3 regions of the Erythrobacter sp. KY5 genome follow, and region 1 is predicted to be linked to each of the others. Evidence: predicted binding sites of a transcription regulator. Region 1 holds the regulator's gene; each other region holds the start of a gene.

What was found. Region 1 encodes LexA, which represses DNA repair genes until DNA is damaged. Its sites were predicted from a motif close to GTTCCNCNCTTGTTCT; they were not measured.
Region 2: the regulator LexA is predicted to act here: its motif matches at 4,665-4,680, upstream of CD351_RS09270 (ImuA family protein).
Region 3: the regulator LexA is predicted to act here: its motif matches at 4,295-4,310, upstream of CD351_RS03490 (ribonucleoside-diphosphate reductase subunit alpha).

Annotation. Positions count from the first base shown of each region.
Region 1 is NZ_CP021912.1:2,203,770-2,210,895, forward strand. Features, by position in the region: gene trpC (indole-3-glycerol phosphate synthase TrpC) at 1-148, shown strand, start outside; gene moaC (cyclic pyranopterin monophosphate synthase MoaC) at 317-793, shown strand; gene CD351_RS10440 (molybdopterin molybdotransferase MoeA) at 790-1,968, shown strand; gene lexA (transcriptional repressor LexA) at 2,183-2,887, shown strand; gene CD351_RS10450 (ComEC/Rec2 family competence protein) at 2,881-5,196, opposite strand; gene gltX (glutamate--tRNA ligase) at 5,233-6,636, shown strand; gene CD351_RS10460 (citrate synthase) at 6,682-7,126, shown strand, end outside.
Region 2 is NZ_CP021912.1:1,964,600-1,971,725, reverse strand. Features, by position in the region: gene CD351_RS09290 (UdgX family uracil-DNA binding protein) at 1-508, opposite strand, end outside; gene CD351_RS09285 (putative DNA modification/repair radical SAM protein) at 508-1,746, opposite strand; gene CD351_RS09280 (PilZ domain-containing protein) at 1,821-2,150, opposite strand; gene CD351_RS09275 (DUF6504 family protein) at 2,222-3,811, opposite strand; gene CD351_RS09270 (ImuA family protein) at 3,753-4,541, opposite strand; gene CD351_RS09265 (pyridoxamine 5'-phosphate oxidase family protein) at 4,803-5,288, shown strand; gene CD351_RS09260 (sodium-dependent transporter) at 5,355-6,809, opposite strand; gene panB (3-methyl-2-oxobutanoate hydroxymethyltransferase) at 6,956-7,126, shown strand, end outside.
Region 3 is NZ_CP021912.1:716,945-724,070, forward strand. Features, by position in the region: gene CD351_RS03470 (TraB/GumN family protein) at 4-933, shown strand; gene CD351_RS03475 (hypothetical protein) at 1,254-1,748, shown strand; gene CD351_RS03480 (alpha/beta fold hydrolase) at 1,943-2,851, shown strand; one part of gene CD351_RS03485 (IS5 family transposase) at 2,964-3,395, opposite strand; one part of gene CD351_RS03485 (IS5 family transposase) at 3,398-3,730, opposite strand; gene CD351_RS03490 (ribonucleoside-diphosphate reductase subunit alpha) at 4,396-6,420, shown strand; gene CD351_RS03495 (hypothetical protein) at 6,438-6,995, shown strand; gene CD351_RS03500 (PilZ domain-containing protein) at 7,055-7,126, shown strand, end outside.

The DNA of each region.
Region 1 (7,126 bases):
CGCGTTGCTGGTGGGGGAAAGCGGTATCTCGGATCATGCCGACCTCGAAAGGTTGGCGAAAAGCGGGGTGCGGACGTTCCTCGTCGGCGAAAGCCTGATGCGGGCCGATGACATCGTGGCGGCGACGCGGACCTTGCTCGAAGGATAATCGCGCACTGTCCTACATGCCGCCTTCGTGGCATCACCCGGATATGACTGGCGCAGCGAATGTCCTTAATGATCGAAAATGGCTATCAGACCGCGTTGGTGTGATCGACCCACTATTTGCCTCTGGACCGTGTAACATGCGGTCCACTTCTCAGGTAAGGTCCTGAATATGAACGGTTTGACACACCTCGATTCGCAAGGCTCCGCGCGCATGGTCGATGTCGGCGGCAAAGCCGAAACGCAGCGTATCGCGATTGCGTCCGGGCGGATCGGCATGTCTCCCGAAGCTCTCGAAGCAATCCGCCAAGGCGATGCGCCCAAGGGGGATGTACTCGGCACGGCGCGCATCGCCGGGATCATGGCCGCCAAGCGCACGGGCGAGCTGATCCCGCTGTGCCATCCGCTCGGGCTTGAAGCGGTGAGCGTCGAGTTCGCTTTCGAAGATCGCTCGATCCGTGCCACCGCTACCGCATCGCTGACAGGCAAGACCGGCGTGGAAATGGAGGCGATGGTCGCCGTTTCGACCGCGCTGCTCACCATCTACGACATGGCGAAGGCCATCGATAAGGGGATGGTGATTGGCGAGGTGCGCCTCATCGAGAAGCGCGGCGGCAAGTCCGGCGATTGGAAAGCGCCCGCCGCGTGAGCGGATTGCTCGACCTTGACGAGGCGCAAGAGCGGCTGCTCGCGCTTGTACCGGTGCTGGGCGCGGAAACGGTCCCGGTTGAAGAGGCATTGGGCAGGGTCCTGGCGCACGACCTCAAGGCGGCCCGAACCCAGCCTTCCGCAGACCTGTCGGCGATGGATGGCTACGCGCTTTCAGGTGCGGGACCATGGAAGCTCGTCGGTGAAAGCCGCGCCGGTGCGCCCTTCGATGGAAAGCTGGCTGAGGGCGAAGCCGTGCGGATCTCAACCGGTGCGCACATGCCCGCCGGCAGCGATAGCGTCCTCATTCAGGAAAACGCCCACGTCACGCAAGACGAAGTGAGCGCCGAGGATGCCCCGCCCCTCGGAAAGCATGTCCGCAAACGCGGTTTCGACTTCGCCTCCGGAGACACCGTACTCGAAGCCGGAACCCGGATCGGCCCTGCTCAACTCGCGCTGGCCATCACATCGGGTCACGGCACGTTGGCGGTCCGCAAACGCGCAAAAGTGGCGGTGCTCGATAGTGGTGATGAGCTGAGCTCAGATCCTGAAAACTGCGGTCCGAACCAAATCCCCGCCTCGAACGGAGCGATGATAGCCGCCATGCTGCGGCCCCTCGTCGGTGAATGCATGAGGATCGGACCGGTGGGCGACGATATGGGCGCGCTCGCAGCCGCTCTCGCCAGAGCGGAAGGCTGCGACATCCTCATCACATCGGGGGGAGCATCTGTGGGAGACCACGATCTCGTGCAATCGGCCTTGCGCGAATGGGGCGCGGATATAGCCTTCTGGAAAGTGGCTATCCGGCCGGGCAAGCCGCTCATGGTCGCGACGCGAGGCTCGCAAGTGGTGCTTGGCCTGCCGGGGAACCCTGTCTCAAGCTTCGTGACCGCGTTTCTGTTCGCGCTGCCCCTCGCCCGTGCGGCGATGGGAATGGCGGCGCGCTTGCCGGTCGCGGTGACTGCTCAAGCCGCTGAGACAATGCCCGCGACAGGAGCTCGCCGCGAGTTCGTGCGCGGTGTCTTCGACGGGCAGCGCGTTCGCCGCGCAGCATCGCAGGATTCGAGCGCAATCCGCTCACTTGCAGCAGCCAACTGCCTGATCGAACGCCCTGCCGGATCAGGCGAAGTGCAACCGGGTGAGCCTGTGCGCATCTACAACATCGAAAATGGCTGATTCCCTTGGGTTTGTCGACATAGTCCGCTTGACACGATTTCCGAAGTTGCCTACTTGTTCCACATTCGTTCACCATATCGGTGCGCGGTTAGTGCTCTGTATCGCACCTGTTCCGTTTTGACGGACGGTGCCTCTGGGAGCGCGCGAGTTTGGCATTGCGCACGGGCCACTTCCGGCTCAGGCGCGGACAATGCGGCTTTTACGGAGTTTGCCCATGTTGACGGCAAAACAGCATGAATTGATCCGCTTCATTCAGCAGCGGCTTGAAGAAACCGGTATCTCGCCGAGCTTTGAGGAAATGAAAGAAGCGCTCGACCTGAAGAGCAAATCGGGGGTTCACCGCCTGATATCTGCTCTTGAAGAACGCGGCTTTATCCGCCGCCTGCCCAACCGGGCTCGCGCGCTTGAGGTAATCAAGGTGCCGGAAGACGCGGTGACTGCAACGAGGTCGCAGGCCGCGCCCGCTTCGATTACGGCGAACGATGCGGTTGCTTCAGCTTCCAGCGTCATGGCGAAGGCGCCTCAGCCTGCCAATGACGTGATCGAAATCCCGCTTCACGGGCGCATCGCGGCTGGTGCACCGATTGAGGCACTCGAAGGGCAAAGCTCACTGCCGGTTCCTGCGGCGTTGCTTGGCCCGGGAGAGCATTACGCTCTTGAAGTGTCGGGAGACTCGATGATCGAGGCTGGCATCTTCGATGGCGATTTTGCCCTTGTTCGCCGAACCAACACCGCCCGCGATGGTGAGATCGTGGTGGCTCTGGTTCGCGGAGAAGAGGCAACGCTCAAGTACCTGCACAAGGAAGGCGCCATGGTTCGGCTCGATCCGGCCAATGCGACTTATGACGCACAGGTCTACGGCCCTGACGAGGTCGAAGTTCAGGGTAAACTTGCAGGTCTGTTGCGGCGTTATCACTGATTGCGTGGTCGGCGGGGTGATGCAAGGTCGTCTTCCCCCCGCCACCAGCCATGCCCTCCCTGACCTTCGGCAACGCTGGACACCTCGCCATCTTCAAGGTTGAGCGCAAGTCCGCCGGTGCGTGACAGCAAACGGCGGTCTGCCTTGAGCCAGCGAGGCTGGCACGATCTCGGCAGGAAACGGTCGGCGACCACGATATCGGCCCGCTCGCAGGCGGCAGAGAGCGAGCGCTCCTCTATAAGATCGCGATTGCGCGCAAGCAGGAGAGACCAGGTCCTCCCTCCCCGTTCGATCACCAGCGTGCAAAACTCGGTCGAACACTGTGCGCCATCCCATTGTGCAAGAGGGATGGGTTCGCTTTGAACGCTCGCCAATTCGAGAAGGTTGTCGCGTGAATAGGAGGATCGGCTGTCACGCAAAGACAAGAGCCTGAGACTGCCATCGTCATCTTCGATCGTGATGCCGACATTGCGTCCTTCCCTCCCGATCAGGACATCCGGTATCGGCGTGAACAGCAGCAGGGCCGTCGCAAGACCTGCCGGCACGAAGCCGAGCAAACGCGCCCTACCGCTCCACAGGGCGAGCCATAAGCCACCGCCTACGAAAAGCGCGATGGTCAGGCCGCTCATCTGAGGCATGAGCTTGACGGCACCGGGCTGTGAAGCGGTGAAGTGGGCAATGGTAAGCAGCGCCTTCAAAGAGGTCTCGACAAGCCACCAGAACGGTGCGCCGAGGCCAACGATATCGAACGCCAATGCAACCGCGATGAGCGGCATCGAGATGAAGGTTACAAGCGGGATTGCGAGCACATTGGCGAAGGCCCCGTACAAGCCCGCGCGGTGGAAGTGGAATAGAACGATCGGCATGAGCGCGATCTCGATAACGAGACCGGTCACGAACAGCATGAACACCCCCCTGCCGAAACGGCGCGGCCAATGCTCTTCCCGCGGCGCGAGGAATGCTTTTACAGGCCCCGAGGAATGGAGCGCCACGATCGCAAGGACTGCAGCAAAGCTCATCTGGAAGCTCGGCCCGATGACGCTCTCCGGCCAAAGCAGCAGCACGAACGCGGCTGCGACCGCAACCATTCTCAAAGACAGCGCATCGCGGCCCATCGCAAGCGCGATCAGAACCAGCATGGCTGCGGCGCAGCTGCGCACGGTTGGAACCTGCGCACCTGTCAGCAAAGTATAGCCGATCCCGGCCAGCGCTCCGATAGCGGCAGCTGCGACCGGGAGCCTCACGCGCAGAGCGATGGCGGGGAAAAGCGCAAGCAGCTTGAGCGCCATGAAATAGGCAGCCGCGATCACCGCGCTCACATGCAGCCCGCTGATTGCAAGCAGGTGGGTAAGGCCTGCATCGCGCATGGCGTCCTCGTCCGCCTCGGCGATTGCTCCCCTGTCGCCGCTTGCAAATGCAGCAGCGATTGTACCGGCCGAACCGTCGACGCGGTCCCTAACGTGGGCCGACAGAGCGCGTTGCATCGAGGCAATTCCGCTGGTTTGCGGCGCAGGCTCTATCACTTCGACCTCGCCCAGCACGCTGCCAGTGCCGCTCAACCCCTTGAACCAGGCTGCTCTGGCAAAATCGTAAGCGCCCGGTAGCATGGGGCTCGCCGGTGGCATGAGGCGGACGCGCATTCGGACGACCGCTCCTTCAGCCAAGGCCCCGGCATCGAGGCCCTCTGTCGCATCCTGAGCAACGCCGAGCGGGACATTGACCCTGATCCTTCGGCCCTGCCCATTGGCCGCATCACGAACAGCCAGCGTGAGGCGAATGCGGTCCTGCGATGGCTGATCCACGCGCTCAAGCACATATCCCTGAACGCGCTCGATCATGGGGCGCTCAATCGGCTCCGCGCCCACCATTTCGGAGCGCAGCCAGATGACGCTGACCCCTGCGGCAAAAACGAGGCCACACGCGATCAGGGCCGTTCGAACATGGTCGCGTTCCGGCCGGTCCCTCCACGCAGCCAGCGCGAACAAGGCCGTGAGCAAAGAGAGAGCGATCCCTGCGCACCATTGCCATTCGTTGCGCAAGGCGAACCAGCTAAGGATTCCTGCGACGAAGACGACGGCCAGCCACGGTGCACGGTCGAAGCCCGCTCCGGCCAGGAAGGCTTCGACCTTGGTCGCAAGCGCGCTCGCAGCGCTGGACAATCCGCCGCCCCTTTGCCACAGGCGCGCAGCGGCCTCTCGAGGGCCAGACGGATCGGTTCGCGCAGCCTCAACGCTGCTGTCGGGCTCGCCCGCAATCGGAATGATCGGCGTATTGGCCAAGGGCCCATTTCCCCCTTCGGGTTCGGCCATACTCAATGCGCTAGAATGAATAGGAATATCAAGCCCATGGCAAGCCCAGTTGTCACCCGTTTTGCCCCGTCGCCTACAGGCTTCCTCCATATCGGCGGAGCTCGCACGGCGCTCTTCAACTGGCTCTTCGCCCGCCATCACGGCGGAAAGGCGCTGTTGCGCATCGAGGATACGGACAAGAAGCGCTCCACGCAGGAAGCGATCGACGCGATCCTGGATGGATTGGACTGGCTCGGCCTCGACTATGACGAAGCGCCCACATTCCAGTCGCAGCGCGCGGACAGGCACGCAGAAGTTGCGCACAAGCTTCTTGAGGCAGGTCATGCTTACAAGTGCTTCGCCACTCCTGAAGAACTGGAAGCCATGCGGGCAGACCAGCGCGCCAACAAGCAGCCGATGCGGTATGATGGCCGCTGGCGTGACCGTGATCCATCGGAAGCGCCCGACGGCGCTCCTTATGCCGTCCGACTTAAAACGCCGCTCGAAGGAGAGGCGACCATCGAAGACAAGGTCCAGGGCACGGTTTCAGTGCGCAATGAGGAACTAGACGACTACATCATCCTGCGCGCGGACGGGACACCGACCTACATGCTTGCAGCGGTGGTGGACGATCACGACATGGGGGTCACGCACGTTATTCGCGGCGACGATCACCTCAACAACGCCTTTCGCCAATTGCCGATCTACCGGGCGATGGACGAAATTGAGGGGGGATGGCCCGATCCGATCTACGCCCACGTGCCACTGATCCACGGCTCGGACGGGGCGAAACTGTCCAAGCGACACGGCGCTCTTGGGGCAGAAACCTATCGCGACGAATTCGGCATCCTGCCCGAGGCGCTGTTCAACTACTTGCTGCGCCTTGGCTGGGGTCACGGCGACCGCGAAGAGATCACCCGCGAAGAGGCTGTCGAACTGTTCGACCTCGCCGGTGTGGGTAAGAGCCCGTCGCGTTTCGACATGAAGAAGCTCGAAAATCTGAACGGGCATTATATTCGCGAGGCTGACGATGCGCGCCTCGCCGGTCTGGTCGCATCCAGAATCGGCGAAAATGCGGATGTAGCGATCCTGACCAAGGCTATGCCTGTGCTCAAAACGCGTGCCAAGAATATCGATGAACTCGTTGAAGGCGCAGGATTTCTCTTTGCGAAGCGACCGCTGGAAATGACGGAAAAGGCAGCCAAGCTGCTCGATGAGGAGGGCCGCGCGAGACTTGCACTGGTTTCAACGGCGCTTGCAAAGGAAAATAGCTGGACAATCGAAGCGCTCGAAGCCACTACCAAAGCGCTTGCAGAGGAACAGGAATTGGGGCTCGGCAAGCTGGCGCAGCCTATGCGCGCCGCACTGACCGGGACGACGACGTCGCCCGGTATTTTCGATGTTCTGGTCCTGTTGGGACGGGAAGAATCCCTGGCACGGATCGACGCGCAGGCTTCTTGAAGTCTGGGCGATCACGCTGAAAAGAATTACGGCAGGAGACTTAACTTGGCAGACAAGCAGGCGAAACTCGAACTGGGTGGGCAAACTTACGAGTTTCCCGTGCTCGAAGGCAGCACCGGCCCGGATGTGGTCGATATACGTAAGCTGTATGGATCGACCGGCGCCTTCACTTTCGACCCCGGCTACAAGTCGACCGCGAGCTGCGAAAGCGCGCTGACCTATATCGACGGCCAGGAAGGCGTCCTGCTTCACCGCGGCTACCCGATCGGGCAGCTGGCTGAACATTCGAGCTTCATGGAAACCGCTTACCTGCTTCTCAATGGCGAACTGCCAAGCCAGCAGGAGTACGAGGACTTCAACTACACGATCACGCGGCACACCATGCTGCACGATCAACTGAACACGTTCTACCAGGGCTTCCGCCGCGATGCGCACCCGATGGCGATCATGTGCGGCGTTGTAGGTGCTCTGTCGGCATTCTATCACGACA
Region 2 (7,126 bases), 240 kb from region 1:
CATTAGCGCGAACGATGTGATGATCGGGCTCGAACCATGCGACATAATGATCATCGCCCACTTCGCGAAAGCGAACGAAGGCGTGCATCTTGTGGCTGTCGCGGCGCACTTCCTTGTCGAGTTCCTCGATCCGTCGCACGTCCGGGTCGGCGCTGTCCTCCATCGCACGCGGGTTCAACTGGAGCCGCCACAGCATCCGGTACAGCAATCCGAAACGCTGCGGGTCGGAATGGAGCGCAGCGTTGCGTGCCAGCTTCAGGAAGCGCTTGCTGGCGCGCACGGGACGCGCATCCGAACCGGGCACCGGCAAACGCTTTTCACTTCGCGTCGGCCCTTCGAGCGCGAAAAGGTCGCCTGTGCCCCCGGGCTCGATCCAACTCACCCGGTCAGGCGGCACATCGCACTGGATGAGCCCGCGCGCCCGTTCGCGCCAAAAGGTGAAATCGTCGGGCGCAGGCAGGTGGATAGCGTAGTGCGCACCGAGCGAGACGTTCTGCATCGCGGTCATCAGAACAACTCCAGCTGCTCCTGCTTTGGTGCGAGCAATGCGCGCAGGTCAGCACGATCGGTCAGCATGGTCGGCTGCCAGTCGAGAGTGCACAGGAAGGGCCGAACCTTGGCGATCGACTGGGTGAGCCTGGCCACATCATCAAGCCGTAATGTCCGATGTCGCCGTGCCTTGAGGATGCGCGCCACCGCCGTCGTTCCCAGCCCCGGCACGCGCAGCAATTGTTCTTTTGACGCGCGGTTTACGTCGACCGGAAACTGCTCCCTGAATTTCAACGCCCATGCAAGCTTGGGATCAATGTCGAGCGGCAAGTTGCCATCCGCCTCGGTCGCCTGTGCGACTTCTCCGGGTGCATACCCATAAAACCGCATCAGCCAGTCCGATTGATATAGCCTGTGCTCTCGCATTAGCGGCGGGCGTTTCAACGGCAGCACCGCACTCGCATCTGGGATCGGAGAGAAAGCGCTGTAATAAACACGGCGCAGACCGAACGCCTTGTAGAGCGTGCTCGCCTTGCCCACGATATCGGCATCGCTCGCCGCATCCGCGCCAACGATCATCTGGGTCGATTGGCCGGCAGGTGCGAAGCGCGGCGCGTGCTTGAAACGCTTGCGCTCATCCTTGGCCTGAATGATCCGCGCCTTGGTCTTGTCCATTGCGCCCTCGATCTGTGCCTCGTCCTTATCAGGTGCGAGGCGCGAGAGACCCGAGCGGGTCGGCAGCTCGACGTTGATCGAGACGCGGTCGGCATGAAGCCCCGCCTGATCGATCAGTTCAGGGTCAGCTTCAGGGATCGATTTGAGGTGAATATAGCCGCGAAAATCGTGTTCTTCGCGCAGGATGCGCGCGGCCTCGACCAGTTGCTCCATCGTGTGGTTGGCGCTTTTGACGATGCCGGAGGACAGGAACAGCCCTTCGATATAATTGCGCTTGTAGAAATTGAGCGTGAGGTCCGCGACTTCCTGCGGCGTGAAGCGCGCGCGCCTCACATTTGAGCTTTTTCGGTTCACGCAATAGTGGCAGTCGAAAATACAATGATTGGTCAGTAGGATCTTTAAAAGCGAGATGCAGCGTCCATCGGGCGCATAAGCATGGCAGATGCCCATCCCCTCGGTCGAGCCAATGCCTTTCCCCCCAAGCGAGTTCTTGCGCGCAGTTCCCGATGACGCGCACGACGCATCATATTTTGCCGCATCGGCAAGAATTTCGAGTTTTTCGCGGAGCGTTTCACCGGACATATGTTCCTTATATGTTCCGTCATCGATTTTGCCAAATGCAAAGCTTGCAACCGATCCTCTCGCCGTGTGGCGGCTCAAAGACGGCGCAAATTGTCCTTTTCGGCAGCAATGTCGGGAATCTGCGCTGCGCACAGATGATCGAGGACTGCCGGGTGGATTTCGCCTTCGAAAGCGACGCCGGCAATGCGCCCTTCGATCCAGGCGATGCGGCCAACGGGCGCGTGAAGATTTGCGAGCTTCATGGTGACGCGATCCCCAACACTGGCAAAGCCGAGCGTCCCCCTGATCTTGCAACCACCTTCAGAGATATCGATCATATCGACATTGATAGCACGCGATTCCACTCGACTCTTCACCATCAGGCGAAGCGGGCGTCGCTGCGAAGTTCTTGAAACGGTGGGCATATTCATGGTTTCCACATCGCACATTGGCGTAAAGGAAACCTTAGTTTGGCAGTAAGACCCGCTTAGGACACTCAGGCGGACAAGCCCTGAAGAAACCAGTCCGGCATCCCTCCCCTGCCATCACCGACAATACCGTGGCGATAGATCCAATAGCGCGCTCCAGTGGAATCCTCGATTCGGTAATAGTCGCGCAGCCGCACTGTAGAGCGCACCCGCCACCATTCAGGGGCGATGCGTTCCGGCCCTTCGACACGCATCACTTCATGCACCTGTCCGCGCCAGCGAAAACGCTGCGGGGAACCATCGGGGGAGGCATACAGAACCGCGATAGGTTCCGGTCTGTCGAGTAATTTCAGGGGCCTCTCGCCCACAGGCCCAATCTGGACCGGTGGCGCCATCTCAAGCGGTGGAGACCAGCTTTGCGCTCGCTCCGGGAGGTGACTGGCATGGGGGACGGGTCGGCGCACAGCGTCAGGGCCAAGCCGCACGCTCAACCTGTCAATACAGGCGGCAAGCGAGGTTCCGTGACGCTCGGCAGCCGCTTCTACATCGCCCTGCGCTGCGGCCAGCGGTTCGGCCCAGCTGGCTCGCAGCCGCACGGTCTCGATCCCGAACCCTGCATCGATGTTGTCGAGCTTTTCCTCGAACAGGCGGGTGATGTGCCCCGCATCGCGTGTGGCAGCCGCCAGTTCAAGCTGTCGCACGATGACTTCGCCATCGACCCGCCACAGACCGAGTTCGAGCCGCCTCGCCCCCTCGCCTCGCCCTTCAAGTTCGCGTGCCATATCCTCGGCAAGGTCGGCGAGCACACGGTCAAGCAGAGAACGATGGCGCAGCGGTTCCATCAAACGGCGCTGCACGAGCGGCATCTGCTTCGGAACGATCGGCAGCAACGGTTCAGGCACGCGGCCGAGAAGTTGGTCGAGCCGGATCAGTGGATTTGCGCTCGGCGACCTGCGGTTGCGGAAACGGCGATGGAGCGCATCGCGCGCGGCCTCTTCGCTTCGGTTCACGGCTCCGGTCGTGATGTCGGCAAGCTCCCCAAGCCGCTTGAGACCCAGACGTCGCAAGACGGTGAGCACGTCGTCATCCAACCGCAGCGCTGCAACCGGCAGGTCGGCGAGAGTGCGGGTCATGTTTTCGCTTTCCAACAAAATCGAACGGGCCGGACCGTAGTGCGCCAAAGCCCAGGCCGCGCCAGCGGTCGGAGCAAGACCTGTGCGCACGGCAAAACCACGGCCCGCAAACGCAGTTTCAACATCAGCCAGCAAGCGCGCTTCACCGCCGAACAAATGAGCGGCAGCGGTAACATCGACCAACACGCCGTCCGGAGGATCAAGCGTGCTCCATGGACCCCAGCGCTGAGCCCACACGGCCAGTTTTTCCAGACACGCAAGATCGCCCGCCGGGTCAGCAGGAGCGGTCATAAGCGACGGACATACCGTGCGGGCATCAGCAAGCATCATTCCTGTCCGTGCGCCAGCATCGTGCCCTGCGCGATTCACGGCATGGATGCGCGGGCCGTGTGCGGTTTCGATTATGAGTACGGTCGGCTCGCCATCGGCGCCTTCGCCGGGCCCGCAGGCCTTCCTGTCTGTCCCTTCAGGCGCGAGCGACAGCCGCCAGCGATCGACCGACAGTCGGGCGCACCAGACGGCCAGAATACGGCGCGGCGGTGTGGCTAGGCGTGTTGGCGGGTTGCAAGGCGCTGCGGGTAAAGAGGCGTCCTTCGTCATAAGTGAGTGTCCATTGTCCGGGAGCGTGGCCGCGCGCGCGGAACAGTTCAGCCTGCCAGGTTGGCACACCAGGGGCATCGGCGTTCCAACGCGGGGATGCCGAAACAGCAGGCCGCACCCGCCAACGCATCCGCGCCGAAGACAGGTCGGGTTCTGCATCGATCCGCACCAGCCACAAGGCCACACCATGCTTTTCTGCGGCGAGGCTGAGCCTTCGCGAGGCAGTAAAATCGAGAGCGCGCGGATTGCTAGCAATCTCACCGATCACGCAGGCAAGATCGCGGCACTTGAGCCCTTCTTCCAGGGCGAATAGCGCATCTTCGGGTTTGCGAGCCTCGACATGGATCAGGCGCTCGCGAAATTCCTCCGGTAGCCCATGAATATAAGGTCGTCCGCCCATCTGCAGCGCACGCGCATCCTGCACCCAAAGGATATGTCGGCGATCATCAGCTTCGGCGAGCGGGTCGTCAGAATGAGCCGCCTCCTTGAGCGCATCGCGTGCCAGAGCCAGCGCCAGTCCGGCCCCGCTCGCGTCGCGGGCGCTGGTGAAAATTTCACTGTGAAGCGGCTGATCGGGAAGTCCGGGTTGCCAGCGCCCCTCCCTCGCCTTCGAGATCGCCGCGATTTCCTCTGCCGACAAGGTGTGAGCCGACAGACATGACGCAGCGCCCCCTCCGCAGTGAGCCGGAGGGCGCGAAGAAACGGACAGATCGTGCAGGGCTTTCGCCCCGGAAGGAAGAGCAGGACTGGTCATAGGAATATCATGAGAGACTCGGCCGAGCCTCATTTGTTCTTAATATGTTCTCATTTACTTATCAGTGCAACGATTTTTCGGCCCGCATGACCGCAACAGACACCTGAAATGGAACGCTGCCCCCTCCCCGCGCATTGAGTGGATAGACAAGGAGATACATCAATGCGTTACAACGAAGGCAAAGCCGACGAACTCAAAACCCAGTTCTGGAAAGCGCTGGCAGATTCGCCATTCCTGTTCCTCCAACTGGACGGACAACCCGCAACCGCAGTCCCCATGAGCCCGCAGCTCGACAAGGACGCCAACAGCGCGATCTGGTTCTTCACTCACGCGCATAGCGACTTCAACAAGCTCGGTGCGGCGACCGCGACCTTTCAGGGCAAGGGTCACGACATGTACGCCCGCTTCAACGGCACGCTCACCCGCGAGACAAGCCAAGAGCGCTTCGACCAGTTCTGGAACAACTTCGTTGAAGCCTGGTACGAAGGTGGCAAGGACGATCCAAACATCGTTTTCCTGCGCATGGACCTCGGCGATGCTGAGATCTGGAGCGGCGATCTTGGCCTGCTTAACACTGCCAAGATGGCGCTCGGCATGAACGTCCACGACGAAGCCGAGAAAGAGCACGTCGAAAACGTCGCGCTCTGACCGACCATACCGCAAAAGAAAAGGGCCGCCCCTACAGGCGGCCCTTTTCATTAGATGCACCGCTGCTCAACCAAATCGGCTGAACCGGGCAGCAATCCCTTCCATCACAATCGCAGCCGTTTCCGGGAAGATGCCAGCCAGAAGGATCAGGAAAAGCGCAATCGGGCAGACATAACGCACCAGAGCGCGCCAGGTCTGGTGCAGCGCCCCGTCGAGCCCGTTCTCATCATCGATCAACCTGGCATCCGCGATCCAGCCTACGAAGATACAGGTCAGGATTGCGCCGATCGGCATGAACAGCTTGGCCGTCACTCCGTCGAGCGCATCGAAGAAATTCGCTTCGGCAAATAGCGGAATGAAGCTCAGCGGGTAGAATTCCGCCATGTCGTTAAAGGAAAGCGACGCCAGCACGCCCAGCAAAGCCGCCCCTGCGCCGACGAGGATCGTCGCCATTGCGCGCGAAATTCGAACCTTGTCTTTCAGGAAAGCAACGGGAGCTTCGAGCAGCGACACCGAACTGGTCAGCGCGGCAAAGAAGACCATGACGAAAAACGCAAGCCCGATGAGCGAGCCGAACGGCATCGCCTGGAACGCGATCGGCAGCGACTGGAACATGAGGCCCGGACCTGCGCTCGCCGAAAGGCCGGCAGCAAAGACAATCGGGAAGATAGCGAGACCGGCGAGCAGCGCGACGCCCGTATCGGCGCCGGCAATTATCCCAGAGGTCTGACCCAGATTTGTGTCGCGGTTGGCATAGGAGCCGTAGGTTATCATTCCCGCAACGCCCAGAGACAGTGAGAAGAACGCCTGCCCGACCGCTGCCAGCATCACTTCACCGGTCAGCTTCGAGAAATCGAACGTGAAGAGATAGGAAACCGCTTCACTGAAATTGCCGGTGAAGGCGCCATAGATCGTGATGCCGAGGAACAGCAGGAAGAAGATCGGCATGAGATAGACCGCAACCCACTCGATACCGCTCGATACACCGCGCGCCACGAAGAACATCGTCACCGCCAGAAAGCCGAGATTGAGGCCAACCATCAACCCGCCATTGCCGAACAGACCAGGAAGCAGCCCCTCGATATCTTCCGCAGCGCGCCCGTCGAAAGCACCCCCGGTAAGCCCGGTCTGAAACAGATCGCTCACGAACACACCGACGTAGTAGAGAACCCATCCACCCACGACGCAATAGAAGCTGAGGATCAAAAAGGCGGCAAAGACGCCCAACGAACCGATTATGCTCCAGCCTCCCGAAGCATTGGAATCGCGCGCAACCTTGCGAACGCTGTCGGGAGCCGAGGCCTGCCCATGACGACCGATCAGCACTTCGGACAGGAGCACCGGCAAACCGATCAGCAAGACGCAGAAGATGTAGAACAGAACGAACGCGCCGCCCCCGTTCTCGCCCGCTTCGGCAGGAAAGCGCCACATATTGCCCAGGCCCACCGCCGAACCAACCGCAGCGAGTATGAACGCGCTGCGTGACGACCAATTTTCGTGGCCTGAACCTGCTGCTGCCATGTCTAGAAAAATCCCTCTTGGATCGCGCTTCCCCAAGCGCATTGTCTTGTGTTGACGCCTATCTGCAATGTTTCGACGCTCTCGCCAAGGGGGCAGAGCAATATCCCTGTTTGTCGTTTGCGCGTTGCGACGCTAGATCAGCCCTCATGTCGACCACATTTCAGCTCGATACGAGCACCAGCAGAGCCAACCCCACCCCCAAGCCGCGCAAGCGACTGACAGTCCCGCGCATTCGCGATCACAAGAAGGATGGCGCGACCAAAGAGCCGCTCGTCATGCTGACCGCTTATACCGCACGTCAGGCACAATTGCTTGAT
Region 3 (7,126 bases), 1.5 Mb from region 1:
GCCATGCGTACCATCCCCCTCCTGTTCGCCCTGACCGCGCTTGGTGCTGCTCCCGTGGCGGCCCAAGACCCTGCCCCGACCTCGCAAAGCCAGATCGTCGTCACCGCTCAGCGCTCCGGCGCGCCGATGTGGTTTATCGAGACGCCGACCGGGACCGTTATCCTTGTCGGCGAGATTCGCGCTGTGCCCAAGTCGACGCCGTGGTTTCCCGACCGGCTCGAGGAAGCAACCGAGGAAGCTGACCGCGTCATCATCCGCGCGCGGCCCAAGTTTTCGCCCGGCGATGTGCTGCGGCTGATCTTTCGCGGGGGGAGCTTTACCAAGCTGCCCGATGGCTCGGTCGCTGCCGATTACCTTGACGCAGCTCAGCGCGCCCGGCTCGCCGCGCTCGAAGCGGAGTACGACAAGGACTATGATCGCGGCTCCTTCCTGATGACGAGCTTTGACCTCCTCGCGCGGCGGCTCGACTTCGATGACGAGACGACCGACGATGCGACCGAGGTGGTGAAGGATGCCGCCGATGATGCCGATATTCCGATCATCCGGCCAGAGCGCTTTCGCGGCGAAGACCTGCTCGATAACCTCGCCGAAGCCGATCCGCGCAGCCACATTCCCTGCCTCGAAGCCGCGATGAGCGCGACCGAAGCGGGGCCGGACATCATCGAGAAACGCGGCGCGGACTGGCGCCGGTATGATGTGCCGGCGGTGATGGAAAACCCGCTCGAAATCGCGCTTGGCCAGTGCTGGCCATGGGCGGATGATGAGCTGGGCGAAGAGATACGCGGGCAGTGGGTCAGCATGATCGCCGATGCCTCCGAGCAGTCCGGCGTCACCGTCGCGGTGGTCCCGTTGCGGGTGCTGGCCGAAACGGACGGCGTGCTCGACCAGTTGGAGGCGCAAGGCTTCCCCATTGGCGGTCCGAACTGGCGCTAGGGCGCGTTCGAATTCAGCGAATTACCGACCGATCAGGCGACTACACTTGTCGACGCCACTATGTCGTTCGTCGCGTTTTATGTCCGCCAAACGATAGATTTGCCCGTTGGCAGAGCCGTGATTGATAGAATCGTGCTCAAAGTGCACTTTTCACATGGCTGCTGAGGGAGACCCCGATCTACCCCGTTTCTCTCCCAAAGCACCTGATCGACCCTAATGCTGAAAGCTAAAGCGGGCGTGGGCTGATGCCCTGCTGCTCCAGGCGTTTTCCGGCCGATCATCCGACAAGACCCAACCCGTTTGGAAAAGAGGATGATCCAATGAAGACCCCCGTTAAGTTTGCAATCGCTCCTGCCGCCGTTCTGGCTGCTGCTCTCGCTTTCGCCGCGCCTGCCGCTGCCGAGCATTCCGACGCAATCGTCGTCACCTCGCCCGAAAAGTATGCCGAGTGGCGCGAAAACGCCAACGCGACGCTCAACCGGGCGCTTCAGCGTGAGCCTGCCCGCCGCAATCTGCGTCCGGCCTCGGGCATCGTCCAGCTGACCTTTGAAATGGGCGACGATGGCAAGCCTGCCAATGTCGAGCTGGTCACCAATACCGGCGACCGCGCGTCTGCCCGCACGGCTCAGCATGCGCTGCGCTGGCTTGGTGATATGAGCGACGTGCCCGTTGCCGATGCCGAGAACGCGCAGTTCCTCGCCAACATCATCTTTGCCGAAAGCCCGCGCGAATATCGCGAGCTCAATGCGCAGCTCCAGCGCACCGAAAGCGCCCGCCTTGCAGCAGGTGACGACTTTATCACGCTTGGCGGCTAGCAGCCCCTGGCCTGCCAAGTCGCTGTCCCGTCCGGTCTTTCTCGTGCGTATTGCATCCGCGCGAAAAGGCCGGGCGGGGCCTTTGCTTTGTGCCGCATAGCTGCGCCTCGACGCTTGATCTGACCGGGCAAAGGCGCTTTGTTCATTATCGTATTGAACAAGGCCCCACACGAAGGGCGCAGCAGGAGCAGATTATGCCGCACATCACGGCCAACGGAATTGAGCTGTGTTACGAAACCCACGGCAATCCAAGGGACGAAACGATCCTGCTTGTCATGGGGCTAGGCGCGCAATTGGCGCACTGGCCGATCGAATTTGTCGAGGCGCTCGCTTCGAAGGGCTATCACGTCGTGCGCTACGACAATCGCGACATCGGCTTGTCGCAAAAGATGGGCGATGCAAAGCCGCCCAAGCTGGTCTGGCAATTGCTGCGCAAGCGGATCGGCTTTCCGATGGCGGTGCCTTACACCCTGCGCGACATGGCCGATGACGGGATCGCGCTGCTCGAAGCGCTCGAGATCGAACGCGCGCATGTGGTCGGCGCGTCGATGGGCGGGATGATCGCGCAGCTGATGGCGATCCACCATGCCGAACGCCTGCTCTCGCTCACCTCGGTCATGTCGACCACCGGCAATCCGCGCCTGCCCCAGGCGGAAAAGCGCGCGATCGAAGCGCTCACCGCGCCGCTGCCCTCGATGGAGGAGGAGGCCGTGATCGAGCACGGCATCAACATCGCGCGCAACATCACCGGCCCCGGCTTTCCCGCCGATCCCGAAGCGCGGCGCAAGCGGGTGCAGGCGCTGGTTCAGCGCAGCGTCTATCCGCCCGGCCTGCCGCGTCAGCTCGCCGCGATCATCGACGATGGCGACCGGCGCTCAAGGCTGGCTCAGGTGACGACGCCCACGCTGGTGCTTCATGGCGAGGACGATCCGCTGGTGAAGCTCGAAGCAGGCAAGGATACAGCGAAGCACATTCCCGGCGCAAAGCTCGTCACCATTCCGGGCTGGGGGCACGATCTGCCGCTCGATCTGGTGGACCGCATGGTTGATGAGATCACCGGGCACACCCGCTCGGTCAGCACAGCGCAAAGCGTGAGCGCCTGACCGCGCCGCCCCAGCCGCGCGCCCGGTCCATCAGCGCAGCGCCCTGGTTAATCGTGCACTGGATCGCTTCGATCACCAGCGCCACCCCAAGGGAGCGCTTTAGGGTCGGGACTCAATTAGCCCACCAGATGATGGCGGCGACGATGAGTATTGCAGAGAGGAAGATGTCTGCGCGCTTGTCGTAGCGGGTGTGGATGCGTCGGAAGTCTTTCAGGCGGCAGAAGAAGCGTTCGATCCCGTTGCGCTGCTTGTAGGCGAGAGCGTCGTATGTGTGCGGGTGTTTGCGGGTCGGGTTGGGCGGGATGACTGGTTCGCAGCCGTGCTCGGCAAGCCAGTCGCGCAGGGACCGCGCGTCATAGGCGCGATCGGCCAGCAGGCGGCGGGGCGCACCGGTGATGGCCAGCAGATCGCGCGCGCCTGTCAGATCATGCGTGTTGCCGGGGGTCAGGACCAGAGCGAGGGGCCGTCCCCGCTCATCGGTCAGGGCGTGAACCTTGGTGGTACGACCGCCGCGCGAGCGCCCGATACAGTGATGGAAGGCCCCCCTTTTGCGCCCGCTGCCGAGCGATGCGCCTTGATGTGCATCGAGTCCACCGAGGCGGTGACCCCGCCGATCACCCCGCTCGATCCGGTCAGAGCATAGAAGATGTCTTGCCACACGCCCTGTCGGCTCCACCGGTTGAAGCGGTTGTAGACCGTCGTGTAGGGACCATACTCAGAAGGGCAATCGCGCCACCGGGCACCCGTCTTGAGCATGTGCATGATCCCCGAGATCACGCGCCGATCATCAACCCGCCGTGCACCGCGCCGACCACGGGGCAGCAAAGGCTCAATCGCCGCCCACGACTGATCGTCCAACCAGTAAAGATGCTTGCTCATCCAAGGCTCCTTCCAACAGCCTTGAATCACCAATCACTCAACAGCACCAGTCCTTATTGAGTACGGACCCTAGTGCCGGTCGATCAACTCATTGGCGAAGGTTTCCGTGGTTCGACATGACGCTAGGGATAGCGCCCGTTGGGGCCGTGCGCGCAATATAATTTCCACGCCGCCTGCTAATGATTCACGGCTTGATTCAAATGATTCAATCACCAAATTTTTCTTCACAGATTCATTTTGGGTCTTGCGCGTCTCGCGACTCAAGCTTTGACCACGCGTCGCGGCGTTGCAGCATGACAATACACCGGCCTGCCTGAACGAATTAGGGTTAATCACCCGTTGACCCGATACCCGCGCTGATTCAGTATCTAGTGGTTCGGTTCGCGTTGGACCCCCAAATTATAGCGCTCACTCTCGAGCCCCAAGCACAACAGCAAAGGGCGCGATCAGGGAAGGAGTCGCTGCGACAAAGGGGCAAAACGGGGCCGAATGTTGATGTGTTGGCGGATAAGCCTGTGAGCCCGGAGGGGCAAAGCAGTGCAGAAGCTGTCGATGGATTGGTGCAGAACAGAATCGGAACATGCGCGCTTTTCGGATAAGACGAGCGAAACGCAAGCAACCGATTCGACGAGAACGCGACTGAGTTGACGCGAAACGGGGCAGTGATGGAATTCAAGGCAGGTGACGAAGTGCTTAGTGATGCTGACACCGGGGAAACCCTCGGCGCCGAAATCAAGAACGAAAAGGCCGTTACGATGGACAAGTCGGATTCAGGTAGCGAGGAACTGATCGCAACCAAAAGCGCAGAAGCGCTGGGCAATGCCGTGGCGCAGGCCGCCAAGGCCGCAGCCACTCCCGACAGCAAGAAGGTCAACGACCGCCGCTTCGACGTGCAGATCGACGAAGCGCGCGATGCGAACCTCACCGAATTCGGCAAGGAAACGCTGACCGACCGCTACCTGCTGCCCGGTGAGAAGTATCAGGACCTGTTCGCCCGCGTCGCCGATGCATATGCCGACGATCAGGATCACGCACAGCGGCTCTACGATTACATCTCGAACCTGTGGTTCATGCCCGCGACCCCCGTTCTTTCAAACGGCGGTACGGCGCGCGGCCTGCCGATCTCGTGCTATCTCAACTCGGTGTCCGACAGCCTCGACGGCATCGTGGGCACCTGGAACGAGAATGTCTGGCTTGCCTCCAAGGGCGGCGGCATCGGCACCTATTGGGGCAATGTGCGCGGCATTGGTGAGCCGGTCGGCCTCAACGGCAAGACCAGCGGCATCATCCCGTTCGTGCGCGTCATGGATTCGCTCACGCTGGCGATTTCGCAAGGCTCGCTGCGGCGTGGGTCTGCGGCCTGCTATCTCGACGTCAGCCACCCGGAGATCGAGGAATTCCTCGAAATCCGCAAACCTTCGGGCGACTTCAATCGCAAGGCGCTGAACCTGCACCACGGCGTACTGCTGACCGACGAGTTCATGGAAGCCGTGCGCGACGGGTCGGAATTCGACCTCAAGTCGCCCAAGACCGGCGAGGTGCGCGGCACCGTCAATGCGCGTTCGCTGTTCCAGAAGCTGGTCGAATGCCGCCTTGCAACGGGCGAGCCTTATATCGTCTTCTCCGACACCGTGAACCGAATGATGCCCAAGCATCACCGCGATCTGGGCCTCAAGGTCTCAACCTCGAACCTGTGTTCGGAAATCACGCTGCCGACCGGTATCGACCACCTCGGTAACGATCGCACCGCGGTCTGCTGCCTCAGCTCGCTCAACCTTGAGAAGTGGGACGAATGGTCGACCGACAAGCAATTCATCGAAGACGTCATGCGCTTCCTCGACAACGTTCTTCAGGACTATATCGACCGCGCACCCGACGAAATGGCCCGCGCGCGCTATTCGGCTGAGCGGGAGCGTTCGGTCGGCCTTGGCGTGATGGGCTTCCACTCCTTCCTCCAACAGAAGGGGCTGGGCTTTGAAAGCGCAATGGCCAAGGCGCTGAACCTGAAAATGTTCAAGCACATTCAGGCCAAGGCGTCCGAGGCTTCGATGCTGCTCGCGCAGGAGCGTGGACCTTGCCCCGATGCGGCCGAAATGGGCGCGATGGAGCGTTTTTCCTGCAAGATGGCAATCGCGCCGACCGCGTCGATTTCGATCATCTGCGGCGGCACGAGCGCCTGCATCGAGCCGATCCCGGCCAACATCTACACGCACAAGACGCTTTCGGGCAGCTTCGTCGTGAAGAACCCGTATCTTGAAAAGCTGCTCGACAAGAAGAGCAAGAACTCGAACAATGTCTGGAACTCGATCCTCGAGAAGGGCGGCTCGGTTCAGCATCTCGACTTCCTTACCGAAGAGGAAAAAGCGAGCTTCAAGACCAGCTTCGAGATCGATCAGCGCTGGCTGCTGGAATTTGCAGCCGACCGCGCGCCCTATATCGACCAGGCTCAGTCGCTGAACCTGTTCATCCCGGCTGACGTCGACAAGTGGGACCTGATGATGCTGCACTTCCAGGCATGGGAGAAAGGCATCAAGTCGCTCTATTACCTGCGCTCGAAGTCGGTTCAGCGCGCCGGTTTTGCAGGCGGGGTCGAAGCGGACAACACCGCCGACGCGGCCAAGTTCGAACTCGCCGCTGGGTCGGCAGAAGGCGGGCAGACCGATTACGAGGAATGTTTGAGCTGCCAGTGATCCGAGCCGGCAGTTTCATGACAAGACGCGGTCCAACCCCCGGTTGGGCCGCGTTTTGCGTTGCGCCATGCCTTTTTGCCTCGGCACTGGGCCTCGCGGCTTGCGCCCCCGCACCCGCGAACGAATTCGGTCGCACCGCCGCCGGCAATGTCGTGATTGCGGATGAGGAATTCTGCTCGCTTCGCATCGCAGGCTCGCCCAGCGACATGACCGTCATCGCCGGGCGAGAGGGCGAATTCGTGCGCGTCAGTTTTGATGCGGGCCCCATTACCCCGCCGGATAACAGCGAAGATGCGGGCTATTTCGGATTTCTCCTGCGGCTTTCAGATGGCCGGAGCGAGGAGCTTGGCGAGGGCACGATCCGGTTTCTCGACGATGGCACCGGGCCTGCTTTCATGTCCGCCGCACCCGGCTGGGTCGCGCGCGATCTGGCGATTGTCGAGGAGGTGCGGTTCGTGTGGGATGACGAAACGGTAAGCACGGTCGCCGCGCCGGCGGGGCTGGGGGAGGAGGCTGCGCTGCTGTCCGAGTGTATCGGCAGACCCCTGAGCGATTTTGCGGACACAGCCCCATAACGCCCCCGCGCCAGTATATTTTACCAGGCTTTAAGCCCGATCATGTATCGCTCTGAAGCATGAAAACGAGGCAGACCAAGCGCAAGCTCAGCAATGTTCCGGGACGGTATCTCGCTGATCTTGGCGACCCG